4 regions of the Pseudomonas sp. P65(2024) genome follow, and region 1 is predicted to be linked to each of the others. Evidence: predicted binding sites of a transcription regulator. Region 1 holds the regulator's gene; each other region holds the start of a gene.
The links. The regulator FliA, encoded in region 1, starts transcription of late flagellar genes. The targets are predictions, from matches to a motif close to CTAAAGTTTNNNNNNNNNNNGCCGNTAA.

Region 2: the regulator FliA is predicted to act here: its motif matches at 2,558-2,585, upstream of AC25MA_RS01235 (methyl-accepting chemotaxis protein).
Region 3: the regulator FliA is predicted to act here: its motif matches at 3,016-3,043, upstream of flgM (flagellar biosynthesis anti-sigma factor FlgM).
Region 4: the regulator FliA is predicted to act here: its motif matches at 3,607-3,634, upstream of AC25MA_RS00060 (methyl-accepting chemotaxis protein).

Annotation. Positions count from the first base shown of each region.
Region 1 is NZ_JBLIYX010000018.1:107,867-113,130, reverse strand. Features, by position in the region: gene AC25MA_RS21480 (chemotaxis protein CheA) at 1-1,945, opposite strand, end outside; gene AC25MA_RS21475 (protein phosphatase CheZ) at 1,958-2,746, opposite strand; gene AC25MA_RS21470 (chemotaxis response regulator CheY) at 2,766-3,140, opposite strand; gene fliA (RNA polymerase sigma factor FliA) at 3,244-3,984, opposite strand; gene fleN (flagellar synthesis regulator FleN) at 3,981-4,814, opposite strand; gene flhF (flagellar biosynthesis GTPase FlhF) at 4,929-5,264, opposite strand, start outside.
Region 2 is NZ_JBLIYX010000001.1:249,452-254,715, reverse strand. Features, by position in the region: partial or broken gene AC25MA_RS01240 (cell filamentation protein Fic) at 1-60, shown strand, start outside; gene AC25MA_RS01235 (methyl-accepting chemotaxis protein) at 542-2,482, opposite strand; gene AC25MA_RS01230 (hypothetical protein) at 3,104-3,391, shown strand; gene AC25MA_RS01225 (GNAT family N-acetyltransferase) at 3,440-3,889, opposite strand; partial or broken gene AC25MA_RS01220 (helix-turn-helix domain-containing protein) at 3,925-4,126, opposite strand; gene AC25MA_RS01215 (hypothetical protein) at 4,231-4,602, shown strand; gene AC25MA_RS01210 (biliverdin-producing heme oxygenase) at 4,621-5,193, opposite strand.
Region 3 is NZ_JBLIYX010000012.1:57,470-62,733, reverse strand. Features, by position in the region: gene AC25MA_RS16985 (MFS transporter) at 1-1,268, shown strand, start outside; gene AC25MA_RS16980 (flagellar brake protein) at 1,317-2,060, opposite strand; gene AC25MA_RS16975 (flagella synthesis protein FlgN) at 2,151-2,618, opposite strand; gene flgM (flagellar biosynthesis anti-sigma factor FlgM) at 2,666-2,980, opposite strand; gene flgA (flagellar basal body P-ring formation chaperone FlgA) at 3,155-3,904, opposite strand; gene AC25MA_RS16960 (chemotaxis protein CheV) at 3,968-4,897, shown strand; gene cheR (protein-glutamate O-methyltransferase CheR) at 4,949-5,264, shown strand, end outside.
Region 4 is NZ_JBLIYX010000001.1:8,405-13,668, forward strand. Features, by position in the region: partial or broken gene AC25MA_RS00050 (LLM class flavin-dependent oxidoreductase) at 646-1,088, opposite strand; gene AC25MA_RS00055 (response regulator) at 1,408-1,917, shown strand; gene AC25MA_RS00060 (methyl-accepting chemotaxis protein) at 1,950-3,575, opposite strand; gene AC25MA_RS00065 (histone-like nucleoid-structuring protein, MvaT/MvaU family) at 4,224-4,589, opposite strand; gene AC25MA_RS00070 (hypothetical protein) at 4,938-5,264, opposite strand, start outside.

The DNA of each region.
Region 1 (5,264 bases):
GCAGCGCCTTGTCGCGCACGATCACCACTTCCTGGCCGTCGACCACGTTGGTGCGCGACAGGTCGAGGTGGAAGATCTCGTTGACGTTGACCAGCGGGAAGGCGAACGCCTGGTTGCCGAGCATTACCATCAGGGTCGGCATGATCGCCAGGGTCAGCGGCACCTTGATGACGATCTTCGAGCCCTGGCCTTTGGCCGAGAAGATGTTGATCGAGCCGTTGAGCTGGGAAATCTTGGTCTTCACCACGTCCATGCCGACGCCGCGGCCGGACACGTCGGAGATCTCGGTCTTGGTCGAGAAGCCCGGGGCGAAGATCAGGTTGTAGCAGTCCGACTCGCTCAGGCGATCGGCCGCGTCCTTGTCCATCAGGCCCTTTTCCACGGCCTTGGCGCGCAGGATGCTCGGGTCCATGCCCTTGCCGTCGTCGGAGATCGACAGCAGGATGTGGTCACCCTCCTGCTCGGCGGACAGCACCACCCGGCCCATGCGCGACTTGCCGGAGGCCTCGCGCTCGTCAGGCATCTCGACGCCGTGGTCAACGGCGTTGCGCACCAAGTGCACCAACGGGTCGGCCAGGGCTTCCACCAGGTTCTTGTCGAGGTCGGTCTCTTCACCGACCAGCTCCAGGTTGATCTCTTTCTTGAGCTGGCGGGCCAGGTCGCGAACCAGGCGCGGGAAGCGGCCGAAGACTTTCTTGATCGGCTGCATGCGGGTCTTCATGACCGCGGTCTGCAGGTCGGCGGTGACCACGTCGAGATTGGACACGGCCTTGGACATGGCCTCGTCGCCGCTGTTGAGCCCCAGGCGCACCAGGCGGTTACGCACCAGCACCAGTTCGCCGACCATGTTCATGATCTCGTCCAGACGCGCGGTATCGACCCGCACGGTGGTTTCCGCTTCGCTGGCGCCATGCTTCTCGGCGGCCGGCGCAGGAGCGCGAGCCGGGGCGGCAGGCTTGGCGGCCGCAGCCGGTGCCGCGGCGGGCGCAGGAGCCGGCTTGGCAACGGGCTTGACCTCGGCCTTGGCCGCGACAGGCGCGGCGACGGCGGCAGGCGCCTCGGCGGTGACCGCGTCACTGGAGAACTTGCCCTTGCCGTGCAACTGGTCGAGCAGGGCCTCGAATTCGTGTTCGCTGATGCTCTCGTCGCCCGCGGCGGGTGCCGCGCTGGCCGCTGGCGCGGCGGCGCCTGGCAGTGCGTCGACGGCAAAAGTACCTTTGCCGTGCAACTGGTCGAGCAGCGACTCGAACTCATCGTCGGTGATCTCGTCGCTGGCCGGAGTGGCTGGCGCAGGCGCGCTGACGGCGGCATCGGCCGAGAACTGGCCCTTGCCGTGCAGCTGGTCGAGCAGCGACTCGAACTCGGCATCGGTGATCTCGTCACCGCCGCCGCTGATTTCTTCACCCTGCAGTTGCTCATGAACCTGAGCTTCAGCCTTGACCGCATCGAGCGAGTCGAGCAGTTGCTCGAACTCGGTATCGGTGATGTCGGGCTCGGCAGCCGGGGCTTCGACCACGGGCGCCGCCTCGACCACCGGGGCCGGGGCTTCGGCGCCACCGGGCTCGGCCAAGCGCGACAGCGCCGCCAGCAGCTCCGGCGTGGCCGGCGTGACATCGGTACGTTCGCGCACCTGGCCGAACATGCTGTTGACCGTGTCGAGGGCCTCGAGCACCACGTCCATCAGTTCCGCGTCAACCCGGCGCTCACCTTTGCGCAGGATGTCGAACACGTTCTCGGCAATGTGGCAGCACTCCACCAACTCATTGAGCTGAAGGAAGCCGGCGCCCCCTTTTACAGTGTGGAAACCGCGGAAAATCGCATTGAGCAGGTCCGCGTCATCGGGCCGGCTTTCCAGCTCGACCAATTGCTCGGACAGTTGCTCGAGGATTTCGCCGGCTTCTACCAGGAAATCCTGGAGGATTTCTTCATCGGCGCCGAAGCTCATTAAACGTGCTCCTTAAAAACCCAGGCTGGACAACAGATCGTCGACATCGTCCTGGCTGGACACGACGTCTTCACGCTTATCGGCATGAATCTGCGGACCTTCACCCCGAGTCGGATGTTTTTCTTGATCTTTTTCAGCGCGCAGCTGCTGGTGGTCATGTTCGATCCCGGCAAAGCGGTCGACCTGGCTTGCCATCAGCACGAGCTTGAGCAGATTGCTTTCGACTTCGGTGACCAGCGCGGTCACCCGTTTGATCACCTGGCCGGTGAGATCCTGATAATCCTGGGCCAGGACGATATCGTTGAGATGGCCGGCGACCTTCTGATTACCTTCGGCGCTGTGCGTCAGAAAACTGTCCACACGCTTGACCAACTCACGGAATTCCGGCGCTGCCACCTCACGGCGCATGAACCGCTGCCAATCGGCGGACAGGCTCTGGGCCTCGGCGGCGAGGTCGTTGAGCACCGGGGTGCAGGCCTCTGCCAGGTCCATGGTGCGGTTGGCCGCACCTTCGGTGAGGCGAACCACGTAGGAGAGGCGTTCAGTGGCGTCGGTAATCTGCGACACTTCCTCGGCCTGCGGCATGGACGGGTCGATCTGGAAGTTGACGATTGCACTGTGCAGTTCGCGAGTAAGCTTGCCAACTTCCTGATACAGCCCGCGATCGCGGGTCTGGTTCAGTTGGTGGATCAGCTGTACCGCATCACCGAACCGGCCGCGCTCGAGGCTCTCGACCAGTTCCTGGGCATGCTTCTTAAGGGTTGATTCGAACTCACCCAAAGAGTTGTTGGTTGACTCCATTGCGCCCCCCAGACGTGACTCAGCCGTTGACGCGTTCGAAGATCTTTTCGATCTTTTCTTTCAGCGCCACGGCGGTGAAAGGCTTGACCACGTAGCCGTTGACGCCGGCCTGGGCAGCTTCGATGATCTGCTCGCGCTTGGCTTCTGCGGTGACCATCAGTACCGGCAGGTGCTTGAGGCGCTCGTCCGCGCGAACAGCACGCAGCAGGTCGATACCGGTCATGCCCGGCATGTTCCAGTCGGTTACCAGGAAGTCGAAGTGTTCGCTGGTGAGCATCGGCAGTGCCGTGTTGCCGTCATCAGCCTCCTTGACGTTGGTGAAACCCAGGTCACGCAACAGGTTCTTGATGATCCGCCGCATCGTCGAAAAGTCGTCAACGATGAGGATTTTCATGTCTTTGTTCAATTAGACCTCCAAGCAGTCTTAAACGCGCTCGGCGCCGAGCGCGCACTCAATCAATTCGGCACCACAAAAAAACGACTGCATCAAACCTGGTTCAACGCGCCCGCCATTCCCCCAGGCGGCTGCGCAGACGCGCCGCGCACTGGCTGTGCAACTGGCTGACACGCGATTCGCTGACCCCCAGGACCTCACCGATTTCCTTGAGGTTCAGCTCTTCGTCGTAGTACAGCGCCAGGACCAGGCGCTCGCGCTCCGGCAGGTTGGCAATCGCATCGGCCAGGGCGGCCTGGAAGCGCTCGTCCTCCAGGTCCCGCGATGGCTCCAGCTGGCCGCTGGCTCCGTCCTCGTGCAGCCCCTCGTGTTCGCCGTCCTGCAGCAGGTCGTCGAAACTGAACAGGCGACTGCCCAAGGTGTCGTTCAGAATCCCGTAGTAATCATCGAGACTCAATTGGAGTTCGGCAGCAACCTCGTGATCTTTAGCGTCGCGCCCTGTCTTTGCTTCAACACAGCGGATCGCGTCGCTGACCATACGCGTGTTGCGGTGCACCGAGCGCGGTGCCCAGTCGCCCTTGCGCACTTCGTCGAGCATGGCGCCGCGGATGCGGATGCCGGCGTAGGTTTCGAAGCTGGCGCCCTTGCTGGCGTCATACTTGTTGGCCACTTCCAGCAGGCCGATCATCCCAGCCTGGATCAGGTCCTCGACCTGGACGTTGGCCGGCAAACGCGCCAGCAGGTGGTAGGCGATGCGCTTGACCAGCGGCGCGTAGCGCTCGATCAGCTCGTACTGAGCGTCCTTGGCGGCCTTGCTGTACATCTTGAAACCGCTCGCGTTCATAGCACCGGCCCTGCACTGGTGGGCTGCACCAGGCGCTCGACGAAGAATTCCAGGTGTCCGCGCGGGTTGGCAGGCAGCGGCCAGCTGTCGACCTTCTGCGCAATGGCCTTGAAAGCCAGCGCGCACTTGGACCGCGGGAAGGCCTCGTATACAGCCCGCTGCTTCTGCACGGCCTTGCGCACACATTCGTCGTACGGCACGGCACCGACGTATTGTAGGGCGACGTCAAGGAAACGATCCGTGACCTTGGTCAACTTGGCGAACAGGTTGCGCCCTTCCTGCGGGCTCTGGGCCATGTTGGCCAGCACGCGGAAGCGATTCATCCCGTAGTCGCGGTTGAGCAGCTTGATCAGGGCGTAGGCGTCGGTGATCGAGGTAGGCTCGTCGCACACCACCAGCAGCACCTCCTGGGCGGCGCGGACGAAGCTGACTACCGAGTCACCAATACCCGCAGCGGTGTCGATCACCAGCACGTCGAGGTTGTCGCCGATCTCGCTGAAGGCCTGGATCAGGCCGGCATGTTGGGCTGGCGCCAGGTGCACCATGCTCTGGGTGCCGGAAGCCGCCGGGACGATGCGCACACCGCCAGGCCCCTGCAGCAGCACATCGCGCAGCTCGCAGCGACCCTCGATGACATCGGCCAGGGTACGCTTGGGCGTGAGCCCCAGCAGAACGTCGACATTGGCCAGGCCCAGGTCGGCGTCCAGCAACATGACCCGGCGGCCGAGCTCGGCTAACGCCAGAGACAGGTTCACTGAAACGTTAGTCTTGCCGACGCCACCTTTGCCACCGGTCACGGCGATCACCTGTACGGGATGCATGCTACCCATGTCTGTTCTTTACCTTGTCTCGCTTGGACCCAGGCCACATGAGGGGCTGAACGTTCAAGGCCACGGTACGGCCGGGCAACCCCATGATGTAGGTACTTTGCACAGTATTCACCCTCAACCCGCACGCTTGCCAGGGTTGTGGTAGAGATCAGCGAACATGTCGGCCATGGCCTCGTCGCTGGGCTCGTCCTGCAACTGCACACTGACCGCGCGACTCACCAGCTGGTGCTTGCGCGGCAGTTGCAGGTCGTCAGGAATGCGCGGCCCATCGGTCAGATAGGCCACCGGTAGTTCATGACTGATGGCTAGGCTCAGCACTTCGCCGAGGCATGCCGTTTCATCGAGTTTGGTCAGGATGCAACCGGCCAGGCCGCAGCGTTTGTAGCTGTGGTAGGCGGCGGTGAGCACCTGCTTCTGGCTGGTGGTCGCCAGCACCAGGTAATTCTTGGC
Region 2 (5,264 bases), on a different contig from region 1:
CGGGACTTCTCCGAGTTGGCCGCGAGCGAGATCGAATTCAGTCTGCCACCCTATGATCTTCGGCGCTGGAGCGTATTTTTCACCAATCCCTGGGTTTGTCGGCAATCAAGTGAAGTCCGATTTCCGCGAGCTGTTTACATTCGGTTCCTGGAGCGTAGGGATCTAGCTGTCAGGCAGGGTAGGTCGAAATTAGAGTAGGGAAAATAAATCTGTACACGTTTCGGTGCACTTTTCGCTTAACGGTTAAGATTGAAAGTTAGGGAACAGTGAACGCCCTGCGTTGATGCGTAGAGGGCGCCTGAATACAAACCGTATTCATTGGTTGGGCATGGTGCTCTCGAGGATGGCGTCAAGTTCACTGTAGTCGAGCCATGCGCAAGTTCTGTGGAGCGGCCTTGCCGAGGCGTCGGACCGGTCGGAAAGGGCCGCAAAGCGGCCCCGGCAATCTTTGCATCAACGCTGAAATCCTGGGGCTGCTGCGCAGCCCTTTCGCGACACAAGGCCGCTCCTACAGGGCCCGCGTACAGGCTCAAGCCAAAAGTCACGACTTGAAGCGCCCCACCAGCCCATTCAACTCATCCGACAACTGCGCCAACCTGCCGGAGTCGGCCTGGGCGGAACTGGCCAGCCCCTCCACCAGCCGTGCCTCGTCGTAGATCTGCTGGATATGCCGGTTGATTTCCTCGGCCACGCTGTGCTGCTCCTCGGCTGCGGCGGAGATCTGCAGGTTCTGGTCGCGGATCTCGTTCACCGAGAGCTGGATGCCCTCGAAACTGTCCCGCGCGCTCTCGATCGACGACACGCTGGCGCGCGACAGGTCCAGGCAGCTTTCCATCTTTTGCGAGACCTCCTGGGTCTTGCCGCCGAGGGTGTTGAGCAACTGGTCGATCTCGCCGGTGGAGTCGGCGGTGCGCTTGGCCAGCGCCCGCACCTCGTCCGCCACCACGGCAAAACCACGGCCCTGGTCGCCGGCCCGGGCCGCCTCGATGGCGGCGTTGAGCGCCAGCAGGTTGGTCTGCTCGGCGATGGCGCGGATGGTGCCGAGGATCTGGTTGATGCTGCGGCTGCCTTCTTCCAGCTCGACCATGGCCTGGGACGATTCGCTCAGGCGCCGGCCCAGGCGATTGACGTTGTCGGTGGTCGCCTCTATCTGCTGCTTGCCCTCGGCCACCCGGCGATGGCCATGCTCGGCGGCGTCGGCGGCGCTGCTGCATGAGCGCGCCACTTCGTTGGCGGTGGCGACCATCTCGTTGAACGCGGTGGACACCAGCTCCACCGCCTCGCGCTGGCGCCCGGCGGCCTCGTTCATGTTGCCGGCCATCTCGCTGTTGCTGCGCGAGGCTTCATGCAGGTTGGTCGAGGCTGCGCCGATGCGCTGGATCAGCTGGCGAATGGCGGCGAGAAACTTGTTGAACCAGCCGGCCAGTTCGGCGGTTTCGTCCTTGCCCAGGACCTGCAGGTCGCGGCGCAGGTCGCCTTCACCCTCGGCGATCGACTGCAGGCCGATGCTGACCTGGCCGATCGGCTTGACGATCACCCGCGAGAACGCTGCGGCGACCAGGGCGAAGACCAGAGCCAGCACTATCACGATCAGCGCAGTGACATAGGTCATGCGCGTCGCCGCGGCCATTACCTCGTCGTATTCGATCAGGCCGACGAAGCGCCAGCCCAGGCCCGGTGAGGTCCATACGTTGGCCATGTAGCGCACGCCGTCGATCACCACCTCGGTGGAACCCTGGGTGGTGGCGGCCAGTTGCGCGTAGGGCGCGCCGAGCTCCTTGAGCTGCTTGAAACCGTGGCTGGCGTTGCGCGGGTCGACCAGCACGGTGCCGTCCTCGATCAGCATCACGTAGCCGCTGTCGCCCAGCTTGATGCTCTTGACCAGCTCGGTGAGGTTCTTCAGCGACACGCTGACCACGAACACGCCCTTGGCCTTGCCGGCCTCATCGAGCAGCGCCCGGGCGGTGCCGACCAGGGCTACATCGTCCTTGTCGTAGTAGTAAGCGGTGGTGCGCACGGTCTTGTCCGGGCTGGCCATGGCGGCCTTGTACCAGGGGCGGGTGCGTGGGTCGTACTTGGCCAGTTGCGGGTCGTCCGGCCATTTGGCGTAGCTGCCGTCCTCGAGGCCGATGGACAGGATCGCCGCCGCCGGGTGGGTGGTGCCGTAGCGGGCGAAGGCGTCGATCACCCGCTGCGCGGCCTCGGGCATCGGCTGGTTGGCGGCGTCGGCGCCGGTGTAGTCCTTGAGCGAGGTGACCGAGGTGTATACAGGATCCTTGGCCATTTGATCGACGTTCTGCAGCGTGCCATCGAAGAACTGGCGCATGTTGCCGTCGATCTGGCGGATTTCCCGGGTGCTGCCGTCGAGGAACTGGTCCACCGCCTCGCTGCGGATGTTCAACACCGAGATCCCGCCAACCAACGCCACCGGGATGAAGGCCACCAGTACGAAGGCCAGGATCAGTTTGTTTTTTATTTTCATGGTGACGCCCATCCGTGAGAGTGAAGGGTGTACATGGCCACTTCGATGAAGTGGTGGCCACTTGCTACCTTTTCTGTTTCGGCGGGCGGAATATAAACCTTTAGTAGATGTTTCGTGTACAGGAAAATTAGAAATTGTCCTGACTTTCAGGGCAAGTAGCAGGGCAAATAGGATGAGACGCGTGGGAGCGGGCTTGCCCCGCGATGAGGCCAGGACAGTTGTTTCAAGCGGATTACTAAGACTTTCCCTATTTCACGTAGGACGTTTCCCAAGCATGCTTTTACGGCCTTTCAGCTGTTGTTCTGGCCAGTCGCATTCCTTAGTCTCGCCCTGTCGTTGCTGATTCAACGACCGGGTGTGCAAGCCCGTACAGGTACAACGCGAAAGCGCTTTTGGGCCTTGCCGGCAGTCTGCGGTTCTGGCCCTCTAATGGCGGCTATGCGTGGGAGGCCCTTGGGCCTGCCGAGTTCCTGTACCCTCGGTCTTGCACACCTGCGTATAGCTGCCACCTATTCGAGTGCAAGCGGATTCAGGCAGTTTTCCCATGACGGTACAGGAGTGCTGAACCATGCTGAAAATCGTGCCCGATCCACCCCGCGCCTTGCCCCGGGAGGTTCGCCCATGACCCTCGATACGACCCCTCGAACCTCCCGCCCCACCACGGCCCATGCCCATTTCGGCACATGCCACGACGCCCATCCACCGATGTTCTCGGTGCATGCCGGCATTGATGGTGAGGATGCGCTGGTGTGCGCGGTGGCGGCCTTGCAGGCGGCCTACGAAACCAATGCCATGGCCCTGGAAAAAGCCAGCGAACCTCTGCGCAGCCTGCTGGTGGCGACGGAGAACTCCCTGGAGAAAGGGCTGGCCTTGGCGTCGGCTGTGCTGGATGGGATAGAGCGGGGATAGTCGATGGCAGCGAGGGCCGCCTGTGCGGCCCGACCCTGCACCTGCCCGTCAGTGATCGAGCATCTTGTGATAGGTCACGAAGTCCTGCTCGGCCACATACCCCAGCGATTCATACAGCGCCTGGGCGGCGAGGTTGGTTCGGGCGGTGTCCAGGCTCAACCGCTGCGCGCCCTCGGCCTGGAATATATCGGTCAGTTGCTGCATCAGGAAGCGGGCATGACCGCCCCTGCGGGCGTGCGGGGCAACGAACAGGTCATACAGCCAGTAGAAGCGCTTCATCGCCAGCGAACAGGTGGCCGGGTACAGCTGGGCAAAGGCGATGGCCTGGCCGTCGGCGTCCAGCAGCAGGTAGATACGCGAGTTGCCGGTTTCGAGGTTGGCCTTGAGGAACGTGCGGGAAGCGGGAAGGTCATCCGCCTCCTGGTAGAACATCCGGTACTGGTTGAAGAGGTCCGCGGCGGCGTCCAGGTGGTGCAGATCACAGGCAATGACGTTCATGTCGGGGCTCGCTATCAGGCTGTCCAGCGCCCTTGCTATGTGGGGCGATCCTGCAGGATTTCATGAAACACATCCGGCCGTACAGATGCGATATGCAGTAGCGTATGTGCAGCTCCCGAAGGCGTGCGCCGGCGTGGTTCCCCACTCTTGCAATGTACGTACGCAGACGCCGAGCAGCTCGGCGAACTTCAGCTGGGACAAACCGGTCTTGCTCCGGGACTCTGCGGCTTCGGTCACGAGGGGTTGCCAGCCAATGCTGCGGCTTGCTGGCGTCCATTCAGGCCATTAGCATCCGCTTTCCTCACTCACGGCCCTGCGGCCGGCTCCAGGATCAAGGACGAATGTTGCCGTTGCTTTCCCGTTTCCTGCTGCACGCATTGGCCTGTGTGGCGTTTCCCTTCCTCTTGAGCCAGGGCTTCGATTTCTATCGGCAGCATGTTGGCCCGCCCATGGCGCGAGGCGTCAGCGCCGGCTTGGCGACGATGATGGTGTTCTACGCCTTCGTGCTCTTCAACCTGCTGATGGTGGCCATTCCAAGAGCGTCAATTCGCTACGCGCTGGCGTTGTTGCTGGTGCTTTTGGTGTTGGCGTTCTTCAATACCTTGCACCCGTTGCGGGCGCTGGGCTTCGCGCTGCTATGCGCTGGTTTGTGCGGGGCGGCGATCAGCATGACGCCCACGGTGACATCGCTGTTGAACAGGTGCCGCAGGTGAGTGGCCAAGCGCAGAGGATCAGCAGACCAGCACGCGTCGCTCTTCGAGCCATCGTTCGAAGCAGGTGAAGGTCTCGACCGCTGCCTTTACCGTCCGGGCCTGAGCGGCAGGCTCCGGATCGGCGCCAGCCAGTCGATCGAGGAAGCTGCGCCAGCGTACGCCGGTCTGCGGGCCGTAGACATCGAGAAACGCACCGCCGTTGTCGGCGTCGATCCCCAGGCGTTCAGCCATGGCACGCTTGAGTACCTGGCCGCCCAGGGTGGAGCCTTCCAGTACATACATCACGCCGAGTGCGCTGGCTTCGTCGTCGATACGAGGCAGGGTGTGGCACAAGGGCAGCGATTCGACATCGATGGCCAGGGCGCCCAGGTCGCGTGACAAGGCGGGTGTCTTGTTGCGTTCGGTGCCCTGGTACTCGGCCAGCAAGGTATCCAGCGGCGCGTGGAAGCCATGGTAGGCCCCGAGCAGGCGCGCATAGGCCGCCCGGTCGAAACCTTCGCTGAAGAACGGCAGGCGCGCCTCCAGCCCTTCGTGGCAGGCGCGGGTACCCTCGCGCAAGGCAAGCAACAGCGGGCTGACGGTAGCGGACATGGCGCAGGCTCTGAACAGGACGCCACCGATACTGCCAGATCCCATGGCGCAATCACCACTGCCGATTTTCC
Region 3 (5,264 bases), on a different contig from region 1:
CGGGTCTGCTCAGTACCTACCTGGCCCTGCGTCTGGCCGCCGACCATGTCGACAGCCTTTGGATCGGTGCGCTGATGGCGGCCAACTACTTCGGCCTGGCGGTAGGCGGCAAGGTCGGGCACCGGCTGATTGGCCGGGTCGGGCATATCCGCGCCTACGCCACCTGTGCCGGCATTGTCGGCGCGGCGGTGCTCGGGCACGGGCTGACCAGCTGGCTGCCGGCCTGGGTCGGGCTGCGCATGATCGTCGGCCTGGGGATGATGTGCCAGTACATGGTCATCGAGAGCTGGCTCAACGAGCAGGCCGATGCCAAGCATCGCGGCGCGGTGTTCAGCGGCTACATGATCGCTTCCTATTTGGGGCTGGTGCTTGGCCAGTTGATCCTGGTGGTGCATCCGCAGCTTGGGCCTGAGTTGCTGATGCTCGTGGCGATGTGCTTTGCCCTGTGCCTGGTGCCCGTGGCCATGACCCGACGCATCCACCCCGCGCCATTGCGGCCGGCGCCGATGGAGCCGAAGTTTTTCATCAAGCGTGTGCCGCAGTCGCTGTCCACGGTACTTGGCTCGGGTCTGATCGTCGGTTCGTTCTATGGCTTGGCGCCGCTGTATGCGTCCAGCCAGGGGCTTTCCACCGAGCAGATCGGCCTGTTCATGGGCAGTTGCATTTTCGCCGGCCTGCTCGTGCAGTGGCCGTTGGGCTGGTTGTCCGACCGCTATGATCGCGCCGTGCTGATACGCGGCGTGGCGATCGGCCTGGCCCTGGCCTCGGCGCCGCTGGCGATCCTGCCAGGCGTGCCGTTGGCGCTGTTGTTCGGCATCGGTTTCGTCATATCGCTGCTGCAGTTCTGCCTGTATCCGCTGGCGGTGGCGTTCTCCAACGACCATGTGGAAAGCGAGAGGCGCGTCTCGTTGACCGCCATGCTGCTGGTCACTTATGGCGTGGGCGCCTGCATCGGGCCGCTGGCGGCCGGGGTGCTGATGAAGCTGCTGGGCGCGCAGATGCTGTATGCCTTCTTCGTATTCTTCGCCCTGGTACTGGTCTGGCGTATCCGGCCCAAGGCAGTCACCGGGCTGCACCAGGTCCAGGATGCGCCGCTTGGGCACGTGGCCATGCCGGCGGCTGGCTCGCCCTTGTCGGCGGCCCTTGACCCTCGGGTCGATGAGCAGACCGTGCAGGAGGTGATGCAGGCGCCGGTGGCGGCGGAAGATACCGAAGAGGAGGCCGGCATGGAGCGGGAAAGCGAGACGAGCAAATCAGCTACTCGCTGAATGCAAAACGCCACCCATGGGGTGGCGTTTATCATGTCCTGGCGACGCTCAATAGTCGTCTTTGTCGAACCGCCGTGCCTCGCGCTGCAGTTGATAGACGAAACTCTCGATCTTGCGCTGTGCCTGACCGTTGAGGTTATGGAAGCGCACCCCGGCGAAGGTGGTGTTGATGCGTTCCTCGAAGTGCAGGTGACGCAGTTCTACCAGGGTGTCGGTCAGGCCCAGCGGGTTGCCGGCCTTGAAGCGCTCGTAGACCTGGCCCAGTTGCAGGCGGTCCTCGACGTTGCCGTCGAAGCGCAGCTTGCAGCCGGTGGCGGAGATGTCCAGCAGTTTGCCACGCAGGGCGCCATTGCCCTTGAGGTGGGCGCCGTCGAGGGTGATGTCGACCAGTTGCGATAGCTTCAGCGCGGCGCGGAAGGCGTTGCGACGCTGGTGATAGGTCACTTCCTCGGGCAGTGGGCCGCGGTAGCAGCGATGGCCGTCGATCTCGGTGATGGTCAGTGGTGTGCTGGACTCCCAGGCGATGCGCACGCCGTCATGGAAGCCTTCGACGCGGAACGACTCGCCGTTCTCGATGTACTTTTCGCCGTCGCGGGGGATCATTTCATCCAGTGCCAGGACGCCGTTGTCCCGGTCGACGTGCACCACATAGCTCTGGAACCGCTGGCTGCGCTCGTGGAAGCTGATGATCAGTGGGTCGTGGCTATCCAGCAACTGGCGCAAGTTGGCCGTGATCTCCAAAGGGGTGGTGAGCACCTTTGGTGGCTGGGGCGCATCGGATTCATTGAACACGGGTTATCAATCTCCAGGCAAAACGGCACACGCAAGTTACGGCATTTTGCCAGTATGTTCCGTGTCTTGGTACAAATAAGATAGAACTAATCACACTTGGCTGAGTGCGCGGGGCTTGGCCATTGGCGAGGTGCCGCCACGGCTGTCGTAGAGCGACGGGGAATCGCCACCCTGAAGGATTCTGATCTGGTTCGCCGTGGTCTGTTGTTGCACCTGGATGATCCGGCCATTGGTCTCGTTGACCTGCCGGCAGGCATCCATCAACTCGCCCAGTGCATCGAGCCGGCTCATGATGGCCTCGCCATTGCTCGACTGTGCGGCCAGCGCCTGGGCCCCCTCGCGGTCGGCACTCAGGCCGAGTTCGAGGAGCAACTGACTGCGCCGCTTGCCCTGCTGCTCGAGCAAGATGATCAACGACTGCTTGCGGGCCAGGATTTGCTCCAGGGCCAGCATGTCCCGACCGTGCAGGGCTATCGCTTCGTTCTGCAGAAGCTCGAGCAGTTCCTGCGTCGGCGCTATGTCGTTTTCAATCAGTTGCAGCAGGGTAGTGTCGTGCATGGCTAACTCTTGGCGTGTTGCGTCCTTGAAGTCAGCGCGCCTGAAGGTCAGCGCTGGGCTTCGAAATCAAGCAGTTTGCTGGCGACCCGGTCGGCATCGACCTTGTAGCTGCCGTCTGCGATGGCCTGCTTCAACTCGGCCACGCGGGCGCTGTTGACGGTCGGCTGATCGCGCAGCTTGTCGCTGATCTTCTGCAATTGCTGGGCCTCTGGGCTCAGGTGTACCGCTTCTCCGCTGGCATTGGCGCGCTTTGGCGCTTCACTGGCTTCGCCGGCTTTTTCGGCGTTGCCTGGCGCGGCATTGCCGCGAACGCCGCCCGTGACGGACGGAGAGTTGTTGAGACGACTGAAGTCGATGACCATGTTCAGAACCCCTGGGAATTAGGACGCATGCCTGGTTTTCGGCCAGCCTGAGCAAAACTTTAGGTGTGAATGCATCAGTGCCTCCAGGTACAGGTGCGCAACCCGATTTGTGACACAGTTTAGGGCGCGCGGTTCCACATCGCCAGCGTTCTGTCATTATCCCGACACGGTGTGTTACATGGCCACCTCGACCTGGCCGGGGCCTGTGACCCGCGCCTTGACCACGCGCCTGGAATTCAGGTTGCGCACGCGGATCTGCGTCTGCAGGCCGCCCTTGTCCAGTGCCTCGCCCGGCATGCGCACGCTCAGGCTGCCGCTGCGGGCGATGATCACCACATGGTCGCCCTTGCGAACCACCTCGGCCTGTTCCAGGTGCTGTTGCGTCAGTACCTGGTCGAGCACAGTGGGGCGCAGCAGCTTCATGCCCACGGCCTGGTCGAGCTGGGTCAGGTAGCCTGGGCCGAGGCTGCCGACATCGCGCTCGCGCATGGCCACATCGCCTTCGGTCACCACGCTTTCGCGCTTCAGGGGGCGCGTCATGACCACCACATCGCGCAGCAGGCGGACCTGTGCCGGGACGAACACCGTCCAGGGCGCGGCACTGTCGCAGCGTACCCGTACCGTGACCCGCCCGAGCGGCGTCGAACTTTCCAGCGAGGCATCCAATTGCTGGCTGCATTGGGGCATGCGCAGGCGCGGGTCCAGGGTATTGACTTGGATTTCGTAGCGGCCCGGGGTTTGGGTCGTCGCCAGATAATCCTCTACGGTGAACTCAAGAAACCCCTGGGTGACACCGATAAGCTGTTCAGGCAAGGTAAAAGAGTCCGCCAGCGTACGAATGCCGGGTGCCAGCAGGCACAGGGCGGCCAGTGAGCCGGTCAGCAGGCGCGTCAGTCGTCGGAAATTTGTCGTTTTCGTGTACATGGCGTTCAAAAAAGCAAAGCCCGTGCCGATTCGGTACTTAGGCAATCGTTGAAGGAGTCTGGCATGGCTGGAGTGATGGATTCGGTCAACCAGCGCACGCAACTGGTGGGGCAGAACCGCCTGGAGCTGCTTTTGTTTCGCCTCAATGGCGATCAGCTCTACGGCATCAATGTGTTCAAGGTGCGGGAGGTGCTGCAGTGCCCGGACCTGACGCTTCTGCCCAGATCCCATCCGGTGGTGCGCGGTGTGGCCAACATTCGGGGGGCGACCATCCCGATCCTTGACCTGTCGATGGCCACTGGCCTTCCGCAGTTGAAGGAAGAAACGCGCAACAGTTTCGTGATCATCACCGAGTACAACACCAAGACCCAGGGCTTCCTGGTGCACTCGGTCGAGCGCATCGTCAACATGAACTGGGAAGAGATCCATCCGCCACCCAAGGGCACCGGGCGCGATCACTACCTGACCGCCGTGACCCGGGTCGACAATCGCATGGTCGAGATCATCGATGTCGAGAAGGTGCTGGCCGAAGTGGCGCCGTCGTCCGAGTCGGTGTCCGAGGGGGTGATCGATGCCGAGGTGCAGGACAAGGCGGTGATGTTGCGGGTGCTGACGGTCGATGATTCGTCGGTGGCGCGCAAGCAGGTGAGCCGTTGCCTGCAGACTGTGGGGGTCGAGGTGGTGGCGCTCAACGACGGTCGCCAGGCCCTGGACTACCTGCGTAAGCTGGTGGACGAGGGCAAACGTCCGGAGGAAGAGTTCCTCATGATGATCTCGGATATTGAAATGCCGGAAATGGACGGCTATACCCTCACGGCGGAGATCCGCAGCGATCCGCGTATGCAAAAGCTGCACATCTGCCTGCATACTTCGCTGTCCGGGGTATTCAACCAGGCGATGGTCAAGAAGGTCGGTGCTGATGACTTCCTGGCCAAGTTCAGGCCGGACGATCTTGCCCAGCGCGTGGTCGATCGGATCAAGGCGAGTCATTGAAACGGCCGGGGCTCGTCCCCGGCGCTAGCGATTTAAGAAGAGGCGGCAGCATTGTCTACGGGTAATTTGGATTTCGAACAGTTCCGGGTCTTCCTGGAGAAAGCCTGTGGCATCCTGCTGGGCGAGAATAAGCAGTACCTGGTCTCCAGCCGTCTCAACAAGCTGATGGAGCAACAGGGCATCAAGTCGCTGGGCGAATTGGTGCAGCGCATCCAGACCCAGCCACGCAGTGGTTTGCGCGAGCAGGTGGTCGATGCCATGACCACCAACGAGACGCTGTGGTTTCGCGACACCTACCCGTTCGAAGTGCTCAAGAGCAAGGTGATCCCGGAGTTCATCAAGAACAATCCGGGCCAGCGGCTGCGCA
Region 4 (5,264 bases), on a different contig from region 1:
GAAGCGCAGTTGGCCTCAAGGGGAGGAAGACTGATGTGAATTGGAACCGCTGAAAATCGAAGATCTCTCCGCGATTGCAGATCAGGATGGCAACGAAGGCTGAGTATTTTGGCTCAAGAAAATGGCCCAGGTTTCATATGAGTGTTGATGCCATTGGACAGCATCGTCCCAGAGGACACCGTTGATTTCGCCCCGAGAAATTAGGTGCCTGAGCCTGGAATTTGAAGCATCCAATTCGAGGAGATGCCTATGAGCGGTGTACCGAAAATCGTCGTTGCTTAGCATTGGACTGATGTCCTGAAGGGCTGGCTCGAGGATACGTGCCGATGTCCCTGTGCATCATTATGACATCAAAGCAAATGGGTAGTTCTGATCTCATCGCACATCTTACGCTCCCTGCCGTGAAAGCAGCCGGCGAAGGCTATCTCAGGACGGATACCGAGCTATCCAGGAGACTTTTACCCAGAAGCGGCTGGTCGAGTAACCACTCAGGCTCCTTGATTAGCTGTTCGGTGGGCCATCGCAACACACGATGACAGAGCCTGTGTCATAGATTCCCCTAGCCCCGAGTCGAACGCCTCCTCAGTAGGCCACACCGGTAGTGACCATCCCGAGGCTTGGCTATCCGATCATAGGATTTTCATATCAACGATCCCGAAAACAAGCCCCATAGGCGGATGGCGGTAGCCCCGACTAGAGCCGTCAGTCCTCAGTCGAGATCGAAAAGTGCCGGTTTGCGGCTGAGTGCGATAGAGGCCTCGTTTTTGGAGCGCTGGCACGACCAGCCCGGCGAAATCCTCAAGCGTGCCAGGGCTTGTGAGCGGGTTAAGCATGTAGCCACTGGTGCCCGAGATGCGAGCACGCTCCTCGACTCGATCAGCAATTTGTTCGGGCCTACCTACCAAGATCAGATCAGTACCTCGTGTGACGTTGGCAAAGCGCTGCCTCACATCACCCGCTGTCAGCGGCTTACCGCTTCCATCAGGACGCATCATGTAGGAAGTCAGGCCTTCAGTGTGAGTTGAGAGCACATCGCTATCCGCATAGCGGCTAGGGTCGATGCCTGTGTCACCTGCATAACTGAATAAGCTTGTGCTATCGCGCTATAAAAGCCATAGCCGACCGGCTATCCAGATACGAACGGAATTGAACTCGCCAACTTGATCATATAGTCAGGAAAACTGAAGTCCAGGCTTTGCCATAACCCCGCAGCAGTTCTTGAAGCCACGCCAATCATCCAGGAGAATAGCGAGCACTTCCACCGATCAGTGCTGTATTGCCCCCTGATGATCAAGTGAATTTTTTGTACAGTTCACATGTCGTATGCGTGACGAGCTGTCCACGATACGTTGAAGCGGCAAGTGGATTCAGATTTTTGTAACCGTAGCTATATGTTCGAGTGCTAGTATGAAAGACTTTCTTCCAGTAGAGGAGATACACCGCCCTAACGTCCTCATTGTGGAGGACGAACCAACGCTTCGGGAGTTACTGACACTACTGATGGAAGATTGGGGTGCTGCGGTTACAGCCGTAAGCACTGCCGATGAAGCCCGTGAGCAGCTAAGAAAACCAGGCTGGCGCTTAGTGCTCACTGATGTGCAGATGCCCGGCTCGCTCACCGGAGTGGACATTGCCTGGATTACCAACGAGGAACACCCTGATGCCAAAATTATTGTCATGAGTGGATACTACGAGTTTGAAATCAAGTCTCTACCTGATCTCGCTATATTTCTGCCAAAGCCCTGGCAGGTTACAAAGTTAGAAGAATTAGTTTCGGCACACCTTGGCACCCCAAACAGAGCTTACAACTTGGAAAATCCCCCAAAGCAACACATGACAACGCACAAGAAAACAGAACCACAAACCATACTTACACCTGCACCCCTGCGCGAAATTATAAAAAAGCATCCCTGCTAAAATAAATCCAAAAACAAATATAGACCTAGAGCTTAAAGCCTGAAGTCCTGGACTACACGATTTAAGCCGACAGCAAGGCTGGACACTTCCCCGCTAGCACTCGCCGTCTGGCTCGCACCCGCTGCGCTTTGAGTAGACAAATCACGAATACTTGTGAGGTTTCGATCAATCTCTCGTGCCACCTGCGCCTGCTCTTCTGAAGCAGTCGCAATCAAAATATTACGTTCGTTGATCATAGTGATTGACTGGGATATTTCCTCTAGCGACTCACTAGCCAGCTGTGCTACAGAGGTAGATTCATCAGCCATTTTCTGACTTTCGACCATAGCCTTAACAGCCTGAAGCGAATCGTCCTGGATAGAGCCAATCATTTGCTCAATTTCTTGAGTGGATTGTTGAGTACGATGGGCCAGAGCCCTAACCTCATCTGCAACTACTGCAAAGCCTCTACCTTGCTCCCCAGCCCTTGCGGCCTCAATTGCGGCATTCAACGCCAGTAAGTTGGTTTGTTCAGCGATGGCTCTAATCACTTCGATGACTTTACTGATGTCTTGAGCTCGCGAAGAAAGCGTTTGGATCTGCTCACCCGTAGACTCAACATAGGAGGATAGCGCTTGTATAGCTCCTAAAGTTCTCTTAACATTTTCGAGCCCAGATTTGGTGAGTTGTTGAGCTCGCCCGGATGCATCAGCGGCTTCCGCAGCATTGACGGCCACTTCATCAACTGCGGCACTCATCTCATTGACAGCGGTGGCAGCTTGGTTGACTTCATCGTTTTGCTTGACCAACCCTCGACTACTTTCTTCAGTGACCGCCGCCATTTCTTCAGCAGCCGAAGCAAGTTGCGTTGAGCTATCGGAAATATGGGTCAATGTGTCTTTTAAGTTATTTTGCATTTGAGAGATAGCAGCCAGCATCGCAGCTGCCTCGTCTCGACCTGAAACCTTGAAAGTCTGCGATAGATCCTTATTCGCGATAACCTTGGCAATTGAAAGCGCTTCGTCCAGAGGCTGAGTCACACTTCGCACCAGCATGTAACCCAAAACAATTGTAAGCGTCACCACGGCCAAAAGCAGACCATAGATTGTGACTAATCCGCTATGATAGATTTCACCTGTTAACACCCCCGCTGCTTTTGCTCCTTGATCATTATAATCCATCAAATCAGAAATTTGATCAACGAGACTATTGGTAAGGGGGCGGATAGTCGAACTAATCAACGCAGAAGCAGCCGCATTGTCACCAGAGAGGAGCATTGGCTCTAACTGGTTCAGGAAACCTTCATAACGATCAGCGCTCGCCCTGACCTTATCGTACAGTGACTGCTCTTCAGGACTCGCTACCACAGACTCATATTTTCTTATGAGGCTTGTGAATTCCCGCCGATAGTCCGGAAAAGTTTTCACTGTCTGATCACGAACTACAGGATCATTCGTAGTAGTTGCTCGAAGACTTTCCAACCTTAGCCTAAGAACGCTTGAGTTTATAAGCCCAGCTAGCCGAATGCTGGCCATCCAATTTGTTTCAACATCTTGCTCTGCTTGACGAAGCCTCTCCAACTTATTAGCAGAAAGTAGCCCCATCATAACAACCACAGCGACAATAATTGCAAAAATAAGCGCCGCACGCGGCCCTATTTTAATATCACGAAACTTCATATAAACCTCTGTCCTACACACCAGTCTATGCTTATCGGCTGAATCGTTTAACTCTTTAGGCTTAAGGAAAAATTTTTGAGATGAATAGTTCTCCTTCTCATCTTTGTGGCTGAGACTATCTATCCACGCATCTGAATGATCTTCTGGTCGGGGTACCAGGCAATCACCTCGCCGGCACAATAACGTCCTTTGGGGTCGTGGTCTCGAAATCTCCGTAATCACGCAGTGATTTCCAATGTGAACGATAGCCGCTTAACGCCTGGGTCAAAGCATGGGGGGTTGGGTATGGCCTAGCTATTTAGCGTGCCGTTGAATGAGCCGTAGATCCTAGTATTTAAACGCTTCCCGCAGGCTAGATAAGCTTAACGCCCTTACGCAATCTCTACTCACATCCAAAACGGCAAAAGGTTCGATGAGTAAGGTAGACGAAGAAGATTGGCTGTCCAGACGCTCGACCCGGTCGCGATCTACTTGAATTCCAGGCGAAAAAAAAACCGCCAACAGGGGCGGTTCATAAGGTACTGCTCGGGGTCTCCGGCTCTCCACGACGAGATTTAGGTTGTCGTTAAAGAGGTCTTTTCCTCACAGAGGTTTTGTCGCCGGACACTTAGGCTGCGGATCGCAGCCATTCCGCTAAAGGTGCGGAGATTACTGACGCCACGACTCCACAGTCTCGGCGCCATGCTCGGCTTTCCAGGTTTTGAGGATGGCATGGTTACCGCCCTTGGTCTGGATCACTTCGCCGTTGTGCGGGTTCTTGTAAGTCTTAACTTCACGTGGCTTACGAGTCGCTTTCTCTGGAGAGACTGGAGCAGCGGCACGAGCGCGAGCTTGAGGATCAAGAATGCTGATCACCTCACGCAGGCTGAAACCGTACTCACCAAGCAGGGCACGGAGTTTGTTTTCAAACTCCATTTCAGCCTGGATTGCACCGTCATTTTTCATCGCTTCCAATTCTGCGAGCTGCTGAGCAAGCTGGAGTTCAAGGCGGCGGAATTCTGCAAGACGAGACATGGGGGGGGTGTTCCTTGGGGGCTATGATCGGGCCAGATTACAGAAATTGTCGAAGAATGTCTTAACCATCTCAGGTCAAGCTTGCCCAAAAAATCTTTGACGAAGTGAAGCGACTCGACTTCTAAGACAATTGCTGTAACGCATTTCCTGGAATGTAACAACGCCAATGTTACATTCCAAAAACTACGTTACAAGCCCTATAAACAAGGGGTTTGACACCAAACGGCAAGCGGAGCGCGCAGGCCAAGGATGGCCGCAGGCGTGAGGATGGAAGCCCGGAGGGCCGTGACCGGCAAGCCGGGCACGGTTTACGACAGCCGCCCCTCTGAAGGAGGGCTCGCCCAATGGTCAGCGATGCATTTTGCTGAACCGCTCAACAAGCTTTGCAGGTGCAATCGACTGCCAGGTGTCCAATACCGTTGTTTTGTAGAACAGATTTATCCCTACTCCCACAAAAAACGCTGCAATCATACAAGCAAGAGCGAATGCATAACGCGTCACATCACCCGCATACTCAGCAAATCCATTTACAGAACTATAATGATACCCATCAACCAGGGTGCCTAATCCAAAGAACAAAGCTACCCATGCCAAAACAAAGGCCACTGCTGAGATCACCGCTCCATTCGCCCAAATACCCAGCTGGGAGGTGTACTTTAGGCTAGGCTGCTCGAG